One region of the Streptomyces sp. MB09-02B genome, then DNA from elsewhere that is predicted to be linked to it. Evidence: riboswitches for the same ligand, from Rfam matches in the RefSeq annotation. Region 1 holds a riboswitch; each other region holds the start of a gene.
The links. A riboswitch is a leader RNA that binds a small molecule or an ion and turns the genes downstream of it on or off. The one in region 1 is predicted to bind thiamine pyrophosphate.
Positions count from the first base shown of each region.

Region 2: it holds a riboswitch for thiamine pyrophosphate, as region 1 does, so the genes downstream of both, thiC (phosphomethylpyrimidine synthase ThiC) here and P1P70_RS25175 (thiamine ABC transporter substrate-binding protein) in region 1, are expected to answer to the same signal.
Region 3: it holds a riboswitch for thiamine pyrophosphate, as region 1 does, so the genes downstream of both, thiO (glycine oxidase ThiO) here and P1P70_RS25175 (thiamine ABC transporter substrate-binding protein) in region 1, are expected to answer to the same signal.

Region 1 covers NZ_JARGEE010000195.1:4,353-9,364, forward strand. The annotation lists gene P1P70_RS25170 (iron ABC transporter permease) at 1-1,385, opposite strand, end outside; gene P1P70_RS25175 (thiamine ABC transporter substrate-binding protein) at 1,520-2,623, opposite strand; TPP riboswitch at 2,706-2,813, opposite strand; gene rlmN (23S rRNA (adenine(2503)-C(2))-methyltransferase RlmN) at 2,838-3,944, opposite strand; gene P1P70_RS25185 (hypothetical protein) at 3,995-4,171, opposite strand; gene P1P70_RS25190 (phosphatidate cytidylyltransferase) at 4,281-5,012, opposite strand, start outside.
Region 2 covers NZ_JARGEE010000002.1:32,911-37,922, forward strand. The annotation lists gene P1P70_RS00645 (hypothetical protein) at 1-650, shown strand, start outside; gene thiC (phosphomethylpyrimidine synthase ThiC) at 950-2,776, opposite strand; TPP riboswitch at 2,769-2,925, opposite strand; gene P1P70_RS00655 (YibE/F family protein) at 2,997-4,475, shown strand; gene P1P70_RS00660 (SsgA family sporulation/cell division regulator) at 4,505-4,942, opposite strand.
Region 3 covers NZ_JARGEE010000088.1:17,924-22,935, reverse strand. The annotation lists gene P1P70_RS15275 (thiazole synthase) at 1-408, opposite strand, end outside; gene thiS (sulfur carrier protein ThiS) at 413-613, opposite strand; gene thiO (glycine oxidase ThiO) at 643-1,818, opposite strand; TPP riboswitch at 1,816-1,927, opposite strand; gene P1P70_RS15260 (hypothetical protein) at 1,980-2,339, shown strand; gene P1P70_RS15255 (FAD-dependent oxidoreductase) at 2,420-3,649, shown strand; gene P1P70_RS15250 (Rv2175c family DNA-binding protein) at 3,755-4,120, shown strand; gene thiE (thiamine phosphate synthase) at 4,220-4,864, shown strand.

The DNA of each region.
Region 1 (5,012 bases):
GCGAACCCGGCCGCGACCAGCAGCGCCCGTCGCACCATGGGCAGATCGACCTCGCGCCACACCCGCCACGGCGACGCCCCGAGCACGGCCGCCGCCTCCCGCAGCCGTTCGTCCACCGCGCGGAGCACGGGCAGCATGGTGCGTACGACGAAGGGGACGCCGACCAGTGCCTGGGCGAGCGGTACCAGGATCCAGGACGACCGCAGGTCCAGCGGCGGCTCGTCCAGCGCGATCAGGAACCCGAAGCCGACGGTCACCGCGGACACCCCGAGCGGCAGCATCAGCAGCGCGTCGAAGCCCCGGACGAGCCGGCCCGCCCGCCGGGTGAGCGCGGCGGCGGCGAGTCCGCCGACGAGCAGGGCGATGACGGTCGCGGCGGCCGCGTAGCGGAGCGAGTTCCCGACCGCCTCGATCGGAGGGACCAGGAAGATCCCGCTCTCGTCACTGGTCAGCGCCTTGTAGTAGCCGAAGCCAGCCGCGTCGAGCGACCGCTCCACCAGCACGCCCAACGGCAGCAGGATCAGCACGACGACGGTCACGAGGACGGTGCCCAACAGTGCCCACTGCCCGGCCCCGCGCGGTCGTCGGGCCGTGAGCGAGGCGTCCACCAGGCGCAGCGCGGTCTCCCGCCGCCGTACGGTCCACGCGTGCACGGCGAGGATCAGCCCGACCGCGACGAACTGCACCAGCGTCAGTACGGCGGCGGTGGACAGGTCGAAGATCTCCGAGGTCTGCCGGTAGATCTCCACTTCGAGCGTGGAGAAGGTCGGCCCGCCGAGGATCTGCACCACCCCGAACGAGGTGAAGGTGAAGAGGAAGACCATCAGCGCGGCGGCGGCCACGGCGGGCGCGAGTGCCGGGAGGGTCACCTTGCGCCAGGCCGCGAGCGGGGACGCGCCGAGCATCCGCGCGGCCTCCTCCTGCCGGGGATCGAGCTGTGCCCAGAGACCGCCGACGGTCCGTACGACGACCGCGTAGTTGAAGAACACATGGGCGAGGAGAATCGCCCAGACCGTCGTGTCCAGCCGTACGCCCCACAGTTCGTCGAAGAGCCCACCGCGTCCGACCAGTGCCAGGAACGCCGTTCCGACGACCACGGTCGGCAGGACGAACGGCACGGTCACGACCGCCCGCAGAATCTCCTTGCCCCTGAAATCGAAGCGCGCGAACACGTATGCGCCGGGGAGCGCGATCACCAGCGTGAGCGCGGTCGAGACGAGCGCCTGCCAGGTGGTGAACCACAGCACGTGCCGGATCCCGGCGTCCCCCAGCACCTCCCCGATCCGCCCGAGGTGCCAGGTGCCGTCCGCCTTCAGCCCTCGGACGACGATCGCGGCGACCGGGTAGGCGAAGAAGACCCCGAAGAACGCGACGGGCAGCGCCATGAGGCCGAGCCGGGCCGCGCCCCCCGACCGACCGGAACCCGGTCGGCGAGTCCGACGAGGCGCGGCCGCCCCGAACTCGGCCGAGTCGGCCGGCTCGGCGCCCTCGCCCGGCTCGACCTCGTCGGCCGCCTCGGTCACTTCAGTACGAGCGAGGTCCACGACTTGACCCACTGGTCACGGTTCTCGGCGATCTTCTCCGGTGCCATGGTCTCGGGGTCCTTCGCCGCAGGCCCGTACTCGGTGAACTCGGCGGGCACGGACGCCCCCTCGACCACCGGGTACACGAACATGTTGAGCGGCATGTCCTCCTGGAACCGCTTCGAGATCAGGAAGTCGATCAGCGCCTTGCCGCCCTCGGCGTTCTTCGCGTTGCTCAACAGCCCCGCGAACTCGATCTGCCGGAAGCAGGTGCCCTCCGCGACCCCGGTCGGCGCGGTCTTCGGGCGCGGGTCCGCGTAGACGACCTCGGCGGGCGGCGAGGAGGCGTACGACACGACGAGCGGCCGGTCGCCCCCGGCCTTCTTGCCGTCCGTCGACCCGGAGAACTCCTGGTAGTACGCCTGCTCCCAGCCGTCGACGACCTTCACACCGTTGGCCTTGAGCTTCTCCCAGTAGCCCTCCCATCCACCGTCGCCGTACTTCGCGGCCGTACCGAGGACGAAGCCGAGCCCCGGCGAGGAGGTGGAGGCGTTCTCGGTGACGAGGAGGTCCTTGTACTCGCGCTTGATCAGATCGTCGAAGGTCTTCGGCGGCTCGATCTTGTTCTTCTCGAAGTACGCCTTGTCGTAGTTGACGCAGATGTCACCGGAGTCGATGGGCGTGACCCGGTGCTCGTCCTTGTCCAACTGGTACTCGGCGCCGACCTTGTCGAGCCCCTTCGCCGCGTACGGCTGGAAGAGGCCGTTGTCGAGCGCGCGCGAGAGCAGCGTGTTGTCGACGCCGAAGAAGACGTCGCCCTGCGGGTTGTCCTTGGTCAGGATCGCCTGGTTGACGGCCTGGCCCGCGTCGCCGCTCTTCAGCACCTTGACCTTGTACCCGGACTCCTTCTCGAACGTCTTCAGCACGTCCTTGGAGTAGGCGAAGGAGCCGTGGCTGACGAGGGTGACGGTCCTGGAGCCACCGGACCCGCCGGAGCCGGCGTCGTCCGCCGACGAACCGCACGCGGACAGGGTGACGAGCCCGAGGCCGACGGCGAGAACCGTCGCTCTCCTGGTGATGGTGATGCCCACTGGATTCATTCCTCCTGGAAGTGACCAGGAAGAGACGCGGCCCCGCCCGGGACCCTCGTCGCTTCGAGGGCTCCCGGGCAGGGCGCAACAGCTTGAGTGATGACCGAACTTCCTACCCAGAATGACCTGGGCGAGGTTCAGAGGGTCTGCGGCCCGGATGCCGCACTCTCAGCGCTGTGGCGCTCCCCTGTCGGAATATGGATATGTACGTACGGGTCTCAGACTACCTCTCGGTCGCCGCGAGCTGACCGCACGCCCCGTCGATCTCCTGCCCCCGGGTGTCCCGGACGGTCACCGGCACACCATGGGCGGCGATGGCCTCGACGAACGCCTTCTCGTCCTCGGGCCGGGAGGCGGTCCACTTGGAGCCCGGGGTCGGGTTCAGCGGAATCAGGTTCACGTGCACCGGCTTGCCCCGGAGCAGCCGGCCCAGCCGGTCACCGCGCCAGGCCTGGTCGTTGATGTCCCGGATCAGCGCGTACTCGATGGACAGCCGACGCCCCGACTTGGCCGCGTACTCCCACCCGGCGTCCAGCACCTCGCGCACCTTCCACCGCGTGTTCACCGGCACGAGCGTGTCACGCAGCTCGTCGTCCGGGGCATGCAGGGAGATGGCTAGGCGGCACTTGAAGCCCTCGTCGGAGAACCGGTGGATGGCGGGCACCAGCCCGACCGTCGACACGGTGATCCCGCGCTGCGACAGCCCCAGCCCGTCCGGCTCCGGATCGGTGAGCCGGCGGATGGCCCCGACGACCCGGTTGTAGTTGGCGAGCGGCTCGCCCATCCCCATGAAGACGATGTTGGACAGCCGCGCGGGCCCCCCGGGGATCTCACCGTCCCTGAGCGCCCGCATCCCGTCGACGATCTGATGGACGATCTCGGCGGTGGACAGATTACGGTCCAGCCCGGCCTGCCCGGTCGCACAGAACGGACAGTTCATCCCGCACCCGGCCTGCGAGCTGATGCACATGGTGACCCGGTCCGGGTACCGCATCAGCACGGACTCGACGAGCGTCCCGTCGAACAACCGCCACAGCGTCTTCCGCGTGGTCTCCTGGTCGGTCGACAGATGCCGTACGACGGTCATCAGCTCCGGAAGCAGCGCTTCCCGCAGCTTCGTCCGCGCACCCGCGGGGATGTCGGTCCACTGCTCCGGGTCGTGCGCGTACCGCGCGAAGTAGTGCTGGGACAGCTGCTTGGCACGAAACGGCTTCTCCCCGATCGCGGCAACAGCCTCCTTCCGCTCGGCAGGCGAAAGATCAGCAAGATGCCGCGGCGGCTTCTTGGCTCCGCGGGGGGCGACGAATGTGAGTTCTCCGGGCTTCGGCATAACCCTCCCAGTGTCGCAGATCAATTCGTATGACCCGGGCCGGTCACCGTTCAGAAGATCCCGCCGACCACACCCACGACCCACGCGCCGTAGTTCTTCCAGCGATGGGACATACGGCAGTACAGCCGCGGCTTGCGCCGTCCCGCCTGGTCGATGAGCGTCTCGCACCATCGGCACGGTAGATCGCCGTGGTATCTGCCGTCGTCCCCTATCCGCGCTCTCCCCATGAACGCGAATTCTAACGACCTCCTCGTTCCCGAGAGGGCATGACAATGGGCCCCCGGCCCTGAAGAACAGGATGGGGGCCCACTCGTCTCAGCAGGCGCGACCGACCGGTCAGCCCGAGCCCACGAACAGCACCAGCAGGAGCCAGACCACCGGGGCCGTCGGGAGGAGGGAGTCCAGGCGGTCCATGATGCCGCCGTGGCCCGGCAGGAGCGTGCCCATGTCCTTGATGCCTAGGTCCCGCTTGATCATGGACTCGCCGAGGTCGCCGAGCGTGGCGCTGGCCGCGACGGCGAGGCCGAGGAGCAGGCCCTGCCACCAGGCGCCGTCGTCGATGACGAACTGCATGAGCAGCGCACCCGCGACCATGGCGAAGGCGATGGCGCCGAGCAGCCCCTCACGGGTCTTGCCGGGGCTGATGCGCGGCGCGAGCTTGTGCGTGCCGAACCGCCAGCCGACGGCGTACGCGCCCGTGTCGCTGACGACGGTCAGCAGCAGGAACACCAGGACCCGCTGCGGCCCGTCGTCGGCGGCGAGCATGAGCGCGACGAACGTGGCCAGGAACGGCACGTAGAAGGCCGCGAAGACCCCCGCCGTGACGTCCTTGAGGTAGTTCTCCGGCGGTTCGGTCATCCGCCAGACGAGGACGGCGAGCGCGGTGAGCGCCATGGCCACCCACGCACCCTCGGGCCCGCGGACGTACCCGGCGACGACCATGGCCGCCCCGCCGACGGCGAGCGGCACGAGGGGCGCCTTGATGCCCTTGCGTTCCGTCAGGCGCGAGGTGAGCTCCCACAGCCCCACCACCACGGCGACCGCTATCACGCCGACGAAGGCCGCCTT
Region 2 (5,012 bases), on a different contig from region 1:
TCCGCAGCCCGTCGTCGGCCACGCCCGCCGCAGAGGGGACGACGTCCGGCTCCAGCGAGCCGGACGGCTCCACGGTGGGGCTCGCTGCCACCATGGGCGAGGTCACGGAGGCTGCGGGTGCGGGCGCCGGTGCCGTCGCCGCGGTGCTCGCTCCGGTCCTCGCCGGAACCGCGGCGGTGCTCTTCCTGCTCGTGGGATACGTCATGAAAGCGCTCGATCCCGAGCGGGCGATCGCCGAGACCCTCCTCACCACGGGGTGGGTCTTCGGCGCGGTCACGGCGGCGGCGATCCTGGTGGCCGCGGTCGGCCTCCTGCTCACCGCCCTGCGCAACAACGCCACCGCGCTCCTCGACGACGAAGCGCGCAGCGAGCTGAACGAGGAGTTGACCCGGGCCAGGGAAGCCTGGCGCGAGGCCCTCCTGGAACGCGGCATCCTGCCGTTCCTCCGCGACGCCCTCGCGAACCCGGGTCCGGCGCTGCTGCTGGAGCCGGACCGCCCGACCCCACCCAGCCGTATGCCGCATCTCGGCTACGACCGTCCGAGCTTCAGCAGCAGCCCGGACAGTGGCGGCGCCCGCTCCCGGCCCAGCTACAGCAGCCCGGACTTCTCCAGCCCGGACTTCGGCGGCCCGGAGCACCAGCCGGACTGACAACGACCGCGATCAGGCAGCGGGAGCCGCACCCGAGCCCACTTCCCGGCCGTACGTGACGCTCCCGCCTCCGCGAACTCCTTGGACGTCTCCCGATGCCCAGGGCCCACTGCCTGCGCCACCGAGCACCAGAACTAGCCTCTGCTCACACAGTTCTGGGGGGACGTGCAGATCGAGAGCCCACCGGACGTCTGCGACCAAGCCGCGAACAGGTTGAGCGTCTGACGACGGCGCAGCGCGCCTGACGGAGCGGCGGTGCTCCCCTGAGCCCCGTGCCTCAGGGGAGCAGGCGACTGACGTCAGTCCGCCATCGGCAGATACACCCGGTTCCCCGCCTCCGCGAACTCCTTGGACTTCTGGGCCATGCCCGCCTCGATCTCGGTCCGGGAACCACCGTGCTCACGACGGATGTCCTGGGAGATCTTCATCGAGCAGAACTTCGGTCCGCACATGGAGCAGAAGTGAGCCGTCTTGGCCGGCTCGGCCGGGAGCGTCTCGTCGTGGAACTCGCGGGCCGTGTCGGGGTCGAGGGCCAGGTTGAACTGATCCTCCCAGCGGAACTCGAAGCGGGCGTCCGACAACGCGTCGTCCCACTCCTGTGCACCCGGGTGTCCCTTGGCGATGTCCGCCGCATGGGCCGCGATCTTATAGGTGATGACGCCGGTCTTCACGTCGTCACGATTGGGCAGTCCCAAGTGCTCCTTGGGCGTGACGTAGCAGAGCATCGCCGTGCCCCACCAGGCGATCATCGCGGCACCTATGCCGGAGGTGATGTGGTCGTACGCCGGTGCGACGTCCGTCGTCAGCGGGCCAAGCGTATAGAACGGAGCCTCATCGCAGATCTCCTGCTGCAGATCGATGTTCTCCTTGATCTTGTGCATCGGGACATGTCCCGGGCCCTCGATCATGGTCTGTACGTGGAAACGCTTCGCGATCCGGTTCAGTTCCCCGAGCGTGCGCAACTCCGCGAACTGCGCCTCGTCGTTGGCGTCCGCGATGGAGCCGGGCCGAAGGCCGTCGCCGAGGGAGTAGGTGACGTCGTAGGCGGCGAGGATCTCGCACAGTTCCTCGAAGTTCTCGTAGAGGAACGACTCCTTGTGGTGGGCGAGGCACCAGGCCGCCATGATCGAGCCACCGCGCGAGACGATGCCGGTCTTGCGGTTCGCGGTGAGCGGCACATACGCGAGGCGCACGCCCGCGTGGACCGTCATGTAGTCGACGCCTTGTTCGGCCTGCTCGATGACGGTGTCCTTGTAGATCTCCCAGGTGAGTTCCTCGGCCTTGCCGTCTACCTTCTCGAGCGCCTGGTACAGCGGCACCGTGCCGATGGGGACAGGGGAGTTGCGCAGCACCCATTCGCGGGTGGTGTGGATGTTCCGGCCGGTGGACAGGTCCATGACCGTGTCGGCGCCCCAGCGGGTCGCCCACGTCATCTTCTCGACCTCCTCCTCGATGGAGGAAGTGACCGCGGAGTTTCCGATGTTGGCGTTGACCTTCACCAGGAACCGCTTCCCGATGATCATCGGCTCGATCTCGGGGTGATTGACGTTCGCGGGCAGTACGGCCCGGCCTGCGGCGATCTCCTCGCGGACGACCTCGGGCGAGACGTTCTCCCGGACGGCCACGTACTCCATCTCGGGTGTGATCTCCCCGCGTCGTGCGTACGCGAGTTGGGTCACGGCCTGACCGTCACGGCTCCGGCGCGGCTGGCGCGGCCGCCCAGGGAACACCGCGTCGAGATTGCGCAGTCCGCCTCGGGGCGAGGTGTGCTTGATCCCGTCGTCCTCGGGGCGGACGGGACGGCCCGCGTACTCCTCGGTGTCTCCCCTGGCGATGATCCAGTTCTCGCGCAGGGGGAGCAGCCCCCGCCTGACGTCGGTCTCCGCGGTCGGATCGGTGTACGGCCCAGAAGTGTCGTACAGGGTGACGGACTGTCCGTTGGTGAGGTGCACCTGGCGGACCGGCACGCGCAGATCGGGGCGTGAGCCCTCGATGTACGCCTTGTGCCAGCCGATGGACTTCCCGGCCTCCAGGGACTGTTCACCCTGGCTGTTCTCGCCCTGGGACGCGGCGGGTGCCCCGTCCCCCTGGCTGGAGGCAGGCGTGCGTGTGTCCTCGATGGTCATGAGACCTACTCCCTACGCCGGCATTACCCGGTAACAGGTTCAGCGGTCGACGCAGCAATTTCCGCCCGCCGATGTTCCACGTGAAACATCGCGTCTGCGGAGGTCAACGCCCTCTCAGCCCGGTGCTCCGAGCTCCCGCGTGTGCAAAGGTGCCTCCACGCTAGCGGCAGATGTGGCGCGGTGAACAGTGGGCATCGCTCGTTCTTGCGATGATCGGTCGGTGACCACGACGCAGCAGCCCCCGCCTCCGCCCCCCGAGCCGCCCCACGGCCATGGCCCTGGAAACGGCCATGGGCATGGCTCCGACGGTGGCCATGGATACGGCTCCGGAGGCGGCCACGGCTCCGGAGGCGGCCACGGCTCCGGAGGCGGCCACGACCAAGGCCCGTCCTCCGGCGGCGGCCACGGCCATTCCCACAGCCACAGCCACGGCCCCGCCGCGCCCGTTTCGCAGCACCTGCGCAAGGTCATCGCGGCGGTGCTGATCCCCTTCGCGACCGCGGTCGTCGTGGGTCTCGTCGTGCTCTGGCCCGGCGGCGCCCCGGCGCACGAACGCACAGGGGTGGGCTTCGACCGACAGACACAGCAGGCCACCGTCACCAAGGTCGAAGAGGTCAGCTGCTCATCGGTGAACGCCTCGGGCGAGACCCCGACCGGCGACACGTCCACCGCCGAGGGCTCGTCCGCCCAACAGCAGGCGAACGGCACGTGCAAGAAGGCCACAGTCCGGGTCGACACCGGCGACGACAAGGGCCGTACCTTCACGGAGATCGTCCAGCCGGACCAGTCACGGCAGTTGGAAGAGGGCCAGGAGGTCGTGGTCGCCTACGAACCCGCCGCGCCCAAGGACCTGCAGTACTCGGTCACCGATGTGAACCGGAAGTTCCCGATGGTGCTGCTCGCCGGGATCTTCGCGCTCTCCGTCGTGGTCGTGGGCCGGATGCGCGGCCTCATGGCGCTGGTGGCGCTGGCGATCAGCTTCCTGGTGCTGACCCTCTTCATCCTGCCGGCCATCCTTCAGGGCTCGAACCCGCTGGTGGTGGCAGTGGTCGGGGCGAGCGCCATCATGCTCATCGCCCTCTACATGTGTCATGGGCTCTCGGCCCGGACCTCCGTGGCGGTGATCGGCACCCTGATCTCGCTCCTGCTGATCGGCCTGCTGGGCTCGGGGTTCATCGGCTCGGCCTATCTGACCGGCAACACGGACGACAACACCGGTCTGATCCATGGGCTGTACCCGACGATCGACATGAGCGGTCTGCTGCTCGCGGGCGTCATCATCGGCTCGCTCGGCGTGCTCGACGACGTGACGGTCACCCAGACGTCGGCGGTCTGGGAACTGCACGAGGCCAACCCGACGATGGGCTGGCGGAACCTGTACCGCGCGGGGATCCGGATCGGCCGGGACCACATCGCGTCGGTGGTCAACACCCTCGTTCTCGCCTATGCCGGTGCCGCGCTGCCGCTGCTGCTGCTCTTCTCGATCGCGCAGAGCAGTGTCGGCACGGTCGCCAACAGCGAGCTCGTCGCGGAGGAGATCGTGCGCACGCTCGTCGGCTCGATCGGTCTGGTGGCGTCGGTGCCGGTGACCACCGCGCTGGCCGCCCTGGTCGTCTCTGCCGACCGTCCGAGCAGCGCCGAAGCGGCGTCCGCGCCCGCTCCGGCGCGCGGCGGAAGAGGGCGCCGCCGCAAGCGCTGAAGCGTTACGGCACCCCGGCGCCGTAACGTTCAGCCCGCGCTCTGCTCCTCCGCCAGGATGCGGTCCAGCGCCTCGTCGAGCAGTGCGTCGAAGTCGGCGAGGGAACGCTCCTGCCCCAGCGGCACGAGCTTGTCGGTGCGGTCCAGGAAGGCCACCAGTGGTGCTGTGCCGACCCGGAACATCGCCTGGTCGCTCCCCACTTGCAGCCGGATCAGGACCTCGCCGAACGTCTCCGGATCGGCGGGCGCGATGTGGACGTCCCCGTCCCCGCACGGCCGCCCCACCCCGTCGATGAGCAGCTCCCGCCCGAAGGCCCAGGTCACCGGGGCATCTCCGGGCAGGTGGAAGGTCAGCCGCACAGCGTAGGGATCACAGGTCTCGTAACGCAGCTCCACCGGAATGCGGAAGGAGAGCTCTTCCGAGACGAGGAAGCTCATCATGACCTCTGCCTGTACCGACTCGCGCATCGCCTACCCCGCCGTGTTCGTCGACTGGCCAGGAATCATCCGCCTGACACCCCTGGAAGTTTGCTGAAAG
Region 3 (5,012 bases), on a different contig from region 1:
GTCGTCGTTCGTGTACGGCAGCACCGTGAAACCGTCGTCGACGAGCGTCTCGGCGGCGTCGAGCAGTTCGATCGGGTCGGGCAGCAGGGTGCGCTCGTCGGCGATGACCTCCAGCTTGACCAGGGACGTACCGAGCGCCTCGCGCGCGAGGCGGGCCGTCAGCACGGCCTCGCCCGCCGTGAAGCAACCGGCAGTGTTGGGCAGCACGCGGATGCCGAGCCGTTCGAGCACGGACAGGACCGAGCCGTGCGTGCCGGCGTCGACCCGGCGCATCGCGACCGTGGTCAGCTCCGTGCCGGAGGCCACCAGCGCGCGCTCCAGGACGTCCAGGCCGCTCGCGCCGCCGGTGCCCATGATCAGGCGGGACGCGTAGGTCGTGCCGCCGAGGACGAAGGGGTCGTCTGCCATGGGATCAGCCTCCTTGGACGGCGGTGAGGACCTCGACACGGTCCCCCTCGGCGAGGGCGGTGGTCGTCCACCGCGCGCGCGGGACGACGGTTTCGTTGAGGGCGGCGGCGACACCGGAGACGGACGGCGTGAGCGTCCGCACGATCGCGTCGAGGGCCGTGCCGGGGGCGACCTGCCGCGGCTCCCCGTTGACGGACACGGTCAGGGTCCCGGTGGTGCTCATACGGCTGGTGCTCATACGGGCTGCTCCAGGAGTTCGCGGGCCGCGCCGGCGCGGAACCGCAGGGGGGTGAAGTCGCGTGCCTCCGCCGGCAGTTCACCAGTGGTCAGCACCTCGGCCATGACGTCGCCGGTGACCGGCGTGAGAAGCACCCCGTTGCGGTAGTGGCCGGTCGCCAGGAGCAGGCCGTCCAGTCCGCTCGGGCCGAGGAGCGGGGCGTTGTCGGGGGAGGCGGGGCGCAGTCCCGCACGGGTCTCGGTGAGCGGCAGTTCGGTGATCCCTGGGACGAGTTCGTGGGCGTCCCGCAGCAGTTCGTACACCCCGCCCGCGGTGACCGTCGTGTCCCAGCCCTGTTCCTCGCTGGTCGCGCCGACGACGAGTTCGCCGTTCTCGCGCGGCACCAGATAGACCTGGCTGCCGCGCACCACGGCCCGCACGGTACGGGTCAGGAAGGGCGCGTACGGCTTCGGCACGGTCAGCCGCAGCACCTGCCCCTTCACCGGCCGCACCGGCGGCCGCACGTCGACCGGCACCCCCGCGAGCCGCCCGCTGAGGCTGCCCGCGGCGAGGACGGTGTGTCCGGCACTCAGCCGGTCGCCGTCGCCGGTCCGGATCCCGGTGGCCCGGTCCCGGGCCACCGACAGCTCCTCGGCCCAGGCCCGGTGGAACACCACCCCGGCGCGTTCGCAGGCCGCGACCAGGGCCGCCGAGAGCCGCCTCGGGTCGACCTGGTGGTCCCCGTCGACCCGCAGTCCGCCGCGCACGCCCGGCGCGAGCATGGGTTCCAGGCGACGGCACTCCCGCCCGCTCAGCCACTCCGAGTCGAGGCCCGACCGGCGTTGCAGGGCGTGCAGTTCGCGCAGATGGGCGCGGTCGTCGGCGTCGAGCGCGACGGCGAGGGTGCCGGAGCGGCGGTAGCCGAGGTCGAGGCCGGTGGCCTCCGTCAACTCGGCCGCGAAGTCCGGGTAGCGGCGCGCGGACTCCAGGTTGAGCCCGAGCAGCGTCTCCTCGCCGTAGTGCAGTTCGGTCACGGCGGCGAGCATCCCGGCCGCCACCCGCGCGGCCCCGCCGCCCGGCTCGGGATCGACCACGGCCGTGGCGAACCCGCGCTGCGCGGACCGCCACGCCGTGACGAGGCCGATGATCCCGCCCCCCACGACGAGGACGTCTGACGTGTGCGTACGCGACATGGGCGTCCAGCCCCTCCCTTCGCCGGCATGACCCGGATCAGGTTCGTACGGTCGGAGGCCGCCAGCCTCCCTCTCAGCCCGGTGCGTCCGGGCTCCCGCGAGTGCTCTACGGTGGCCCACCCTAGCCCCCGCCGATCGCCTCAGTAAGGGAGCCCGTGCCCATGGCCCGCTCGCTCGAAGGTCTCGTCCTCGCCCCCGTCGCCGACCAGGCCCCAGGTCAGGTGGGCACCCGCACCCGGTTCACGTACCACGAGGAGGACGGCGAGATCTGGGCGGACTACGCGGGCGGCGACGTCGTGCGCGGCCGGCTCGTGGGCACGCGCGCGGGGGACCGCCTGGACTTCCGCTACGTGCAGTTGAAGACCGACGGCACCACCGCCTCCGGGCACTGTGTGTCCCTCGTCGTCGAACTGCCCGACGGGCGGGTCCGGCTGGAGGAGACCTGGGAGTGGGAGTCGCGGCCCGGCAGCGGTACGAGCGTGGTGGAGCAGGTCGACGAGCCCGCGGACCGCGCCCGCTGAGCGCCACCGCCCGCCCCCTTCCGGACGACCTGATCGCCCACCCCCTGACTGACCGAATATCAGTTGTCTATGGTGATCGGGTGAGCGAGCAGACGCAGCTGAGGGGCGGATCACCGGCGCGGCGCGTGGTCGTCGTGGGCGCGGGCATGGCGGGCGTGCAGACGGCGGTCGCCCTGCGGGAACAGGGCTTCACCGGCGACGTGATCCTGCTCGGCGCCGAGCCGCACCAGCCCTACGACCGCCCTCCCCTCTCCAAGGCCGTCCTGCTCGGCAACGCCGAGGGCTCCGCCTTCGACGTCGACTTCGAGGCGCTCGGCATCGACCTCCGGCTGGGCCGCGAGGTCACCGGCCTGCGCCCCGCCGACCACGAACTGGACACGCCCGTCGGCCCCGTCCCGTACGACGTCCTCGTCGTCGCGACCGGCGCGGAACCGATCCGGCTGCCGGGCGCCGAAGGGGTGCCCGGGGTGCATCTGCTGCGGACCCTGGACGACGCCGAGCGGCTGCGGCCCGTGCTGGCACGGCAGCACGACATCGTGGTCGTGGGCGCGGGCTGGATCGGCGCCGAGTTCGCCACGGCCGCCCGTGAGGCGGGCTGCGCGGTGACGGTCGTCGAGGCGGCCGACCGCCCACTCGCGGGCGCGCTCCCGGCGGAGGTGGCCGCCCCGATGACCGCCTGGTACGCCGACAGCGGCACCACGCTGCGCACCCACGCGCGCGTGGAGCGCGTCGAGCCCGGGACGGTGGTCCTGGACGACGGCACCCGGATCCCGGCCGGCGCGGTCGTCGTCGGCATCGGCGCGCGCCCCGCCACGGCCTGGCTGACGGACTCCGGCATCGAGCTCGGCGCCCAGGGGGAGGTGGTGGCCGACGACCATCTGCGCACGTCCGCACCGGACGTCTACGCCGTCGGTGACTGCGCCTCCTTCCCCTCGGGCAGGTACGGTCGGCGCCTCCTCGTGCACCACTGGGACAACGCCCTCCAGGGCCCCCGCACGGTCGCCGCGAACATCGTCGGTGAGACCCCAGAGCCCTACGACCCCGTGCCCTACTTCTGGTCCGAGCAGTTCGGCCGGTTCGTCCAGTACGCCGGGGACCACGCCTCGGCCGACACCATGGTCCGGCGCGGCGACCCGACCGGCGCCGCCTGGTCGGTGTGCTGGCTGCGCGAGACCCGGCTGGTCGCCCTGCTGGCGGTGGGCCGCCCCCGGGACCTGGCCCAGGGCCGCCGCCTGATCGAGGCGGGCACACCGATGGACCCGCTGCTGCTGGAGGATGCGGCGAGGCCGCTGAAGGCGGCGAAGGCGTAGGCCGGAGCGTGTTCTCCCGCCGTCCGGCGCGCCACGCACCTTTCGTCGCCCCGCCGGAGGCGGCTCGGCTACCCACTGTCAGTCCCAGATGGCAGTCTTGGAGACGTGACCGAGATTGACGCAAAGATCGATGCTCTCGTCCCCGCGTGGCTGACCCTCCCCGACATCGCAGAGATGCTGGACGTCGAGGTGACCCGCGTGCGGCAGCTGGTGAAGGAAGGCCAGCTCATCGCCGTACGCCGTGGTGAGAACCGCGCGCTGCACGTCCCCGCCGCCTTCATCGACGGAGACAAGGTGGTCAAGGGCCTGACCGGCACCCTGACCCTGCTGAGGGACGACGGCTTCACCGACGAAGAGATGCTGGAGTGGCTCTTCACTCCGGACCCCAGCCTGCCCGGGACACCGGCCCAGGCCCTGAGCGAGAATCGCGGCACGGAGGTGAAGCGCCGCGCCCAGGCGCTCGCCGTCTGACCGGAACCACCCGCTCGTACGGCGTACGGGGGCCGGGGCCCGCGAGGGCCGCGTCCCCGTACGCCGCACCGATCACTCACGCCAACGGGGGACGCACCCATGCCCGACGCCGCCGCACAGCTCGCCGACGCCCGGCTCTACCTCTGCACGGACGCCCGCAGGCGCCAGGGCGACCTCCCGCGGTTCCTGGACGCGGTCCTCGGCGGCGGCGTGGACATCGTGCAGCTCCGCGACAAGGGCATGGAGGCCGCCGAGGAGCTGGAGCACCTCCAGGTCTTCGCGGACGCCTGCCGCCGGCACGGCAAGCTGCTCGCCGTCAACGACCGCGCGGACGTCGCCCACGCCATCGGCGCGGACGTGCTGCACCTCGGCCAGGGCGACCTCCCGGTCCCCGCCGCCCGCGCCCTCCTCGGCCCGGACGTGCTCATCGGCCGTTCCACCCACGCCGAGGAGGAGGCCGCCGCGGCGGCCGTCCAGGAGGGCGTGGACTACTTCTGCACGGGCCCCTGCTGGCCCACCCCCACCAAGCCCGGCCGGCACGCCCCCGGCCTGGACCTCGTCCGGTACACCGCCGCCCTCGCCACCGACCGCCCCTGGTTCGCCATCGGCGGCATCGACCTCGGCAACCTCGACGAGGTCGTCGACGCCGGAGCCCGGCGGGTGGTGGTCGTCCGGGCGATCACGGAGGCCGACGACCCGGGAGCCGCCGCGGCGGAGTTCACCAAGCGGCTGCACGCCCTCTAGCCGGTCGCGCCCGCGACAGCCCGCGTTCTGCGGCGGGCCTGGGCTGTCCAAGTCGGTCCACGGCTGTCCAAAGCGTGGACAGCAGCTCGACAAAGGGGACAAAAGCACCTGGTTTGGTTGGGGGGCGGCCCTGACCTGACTAACCTGC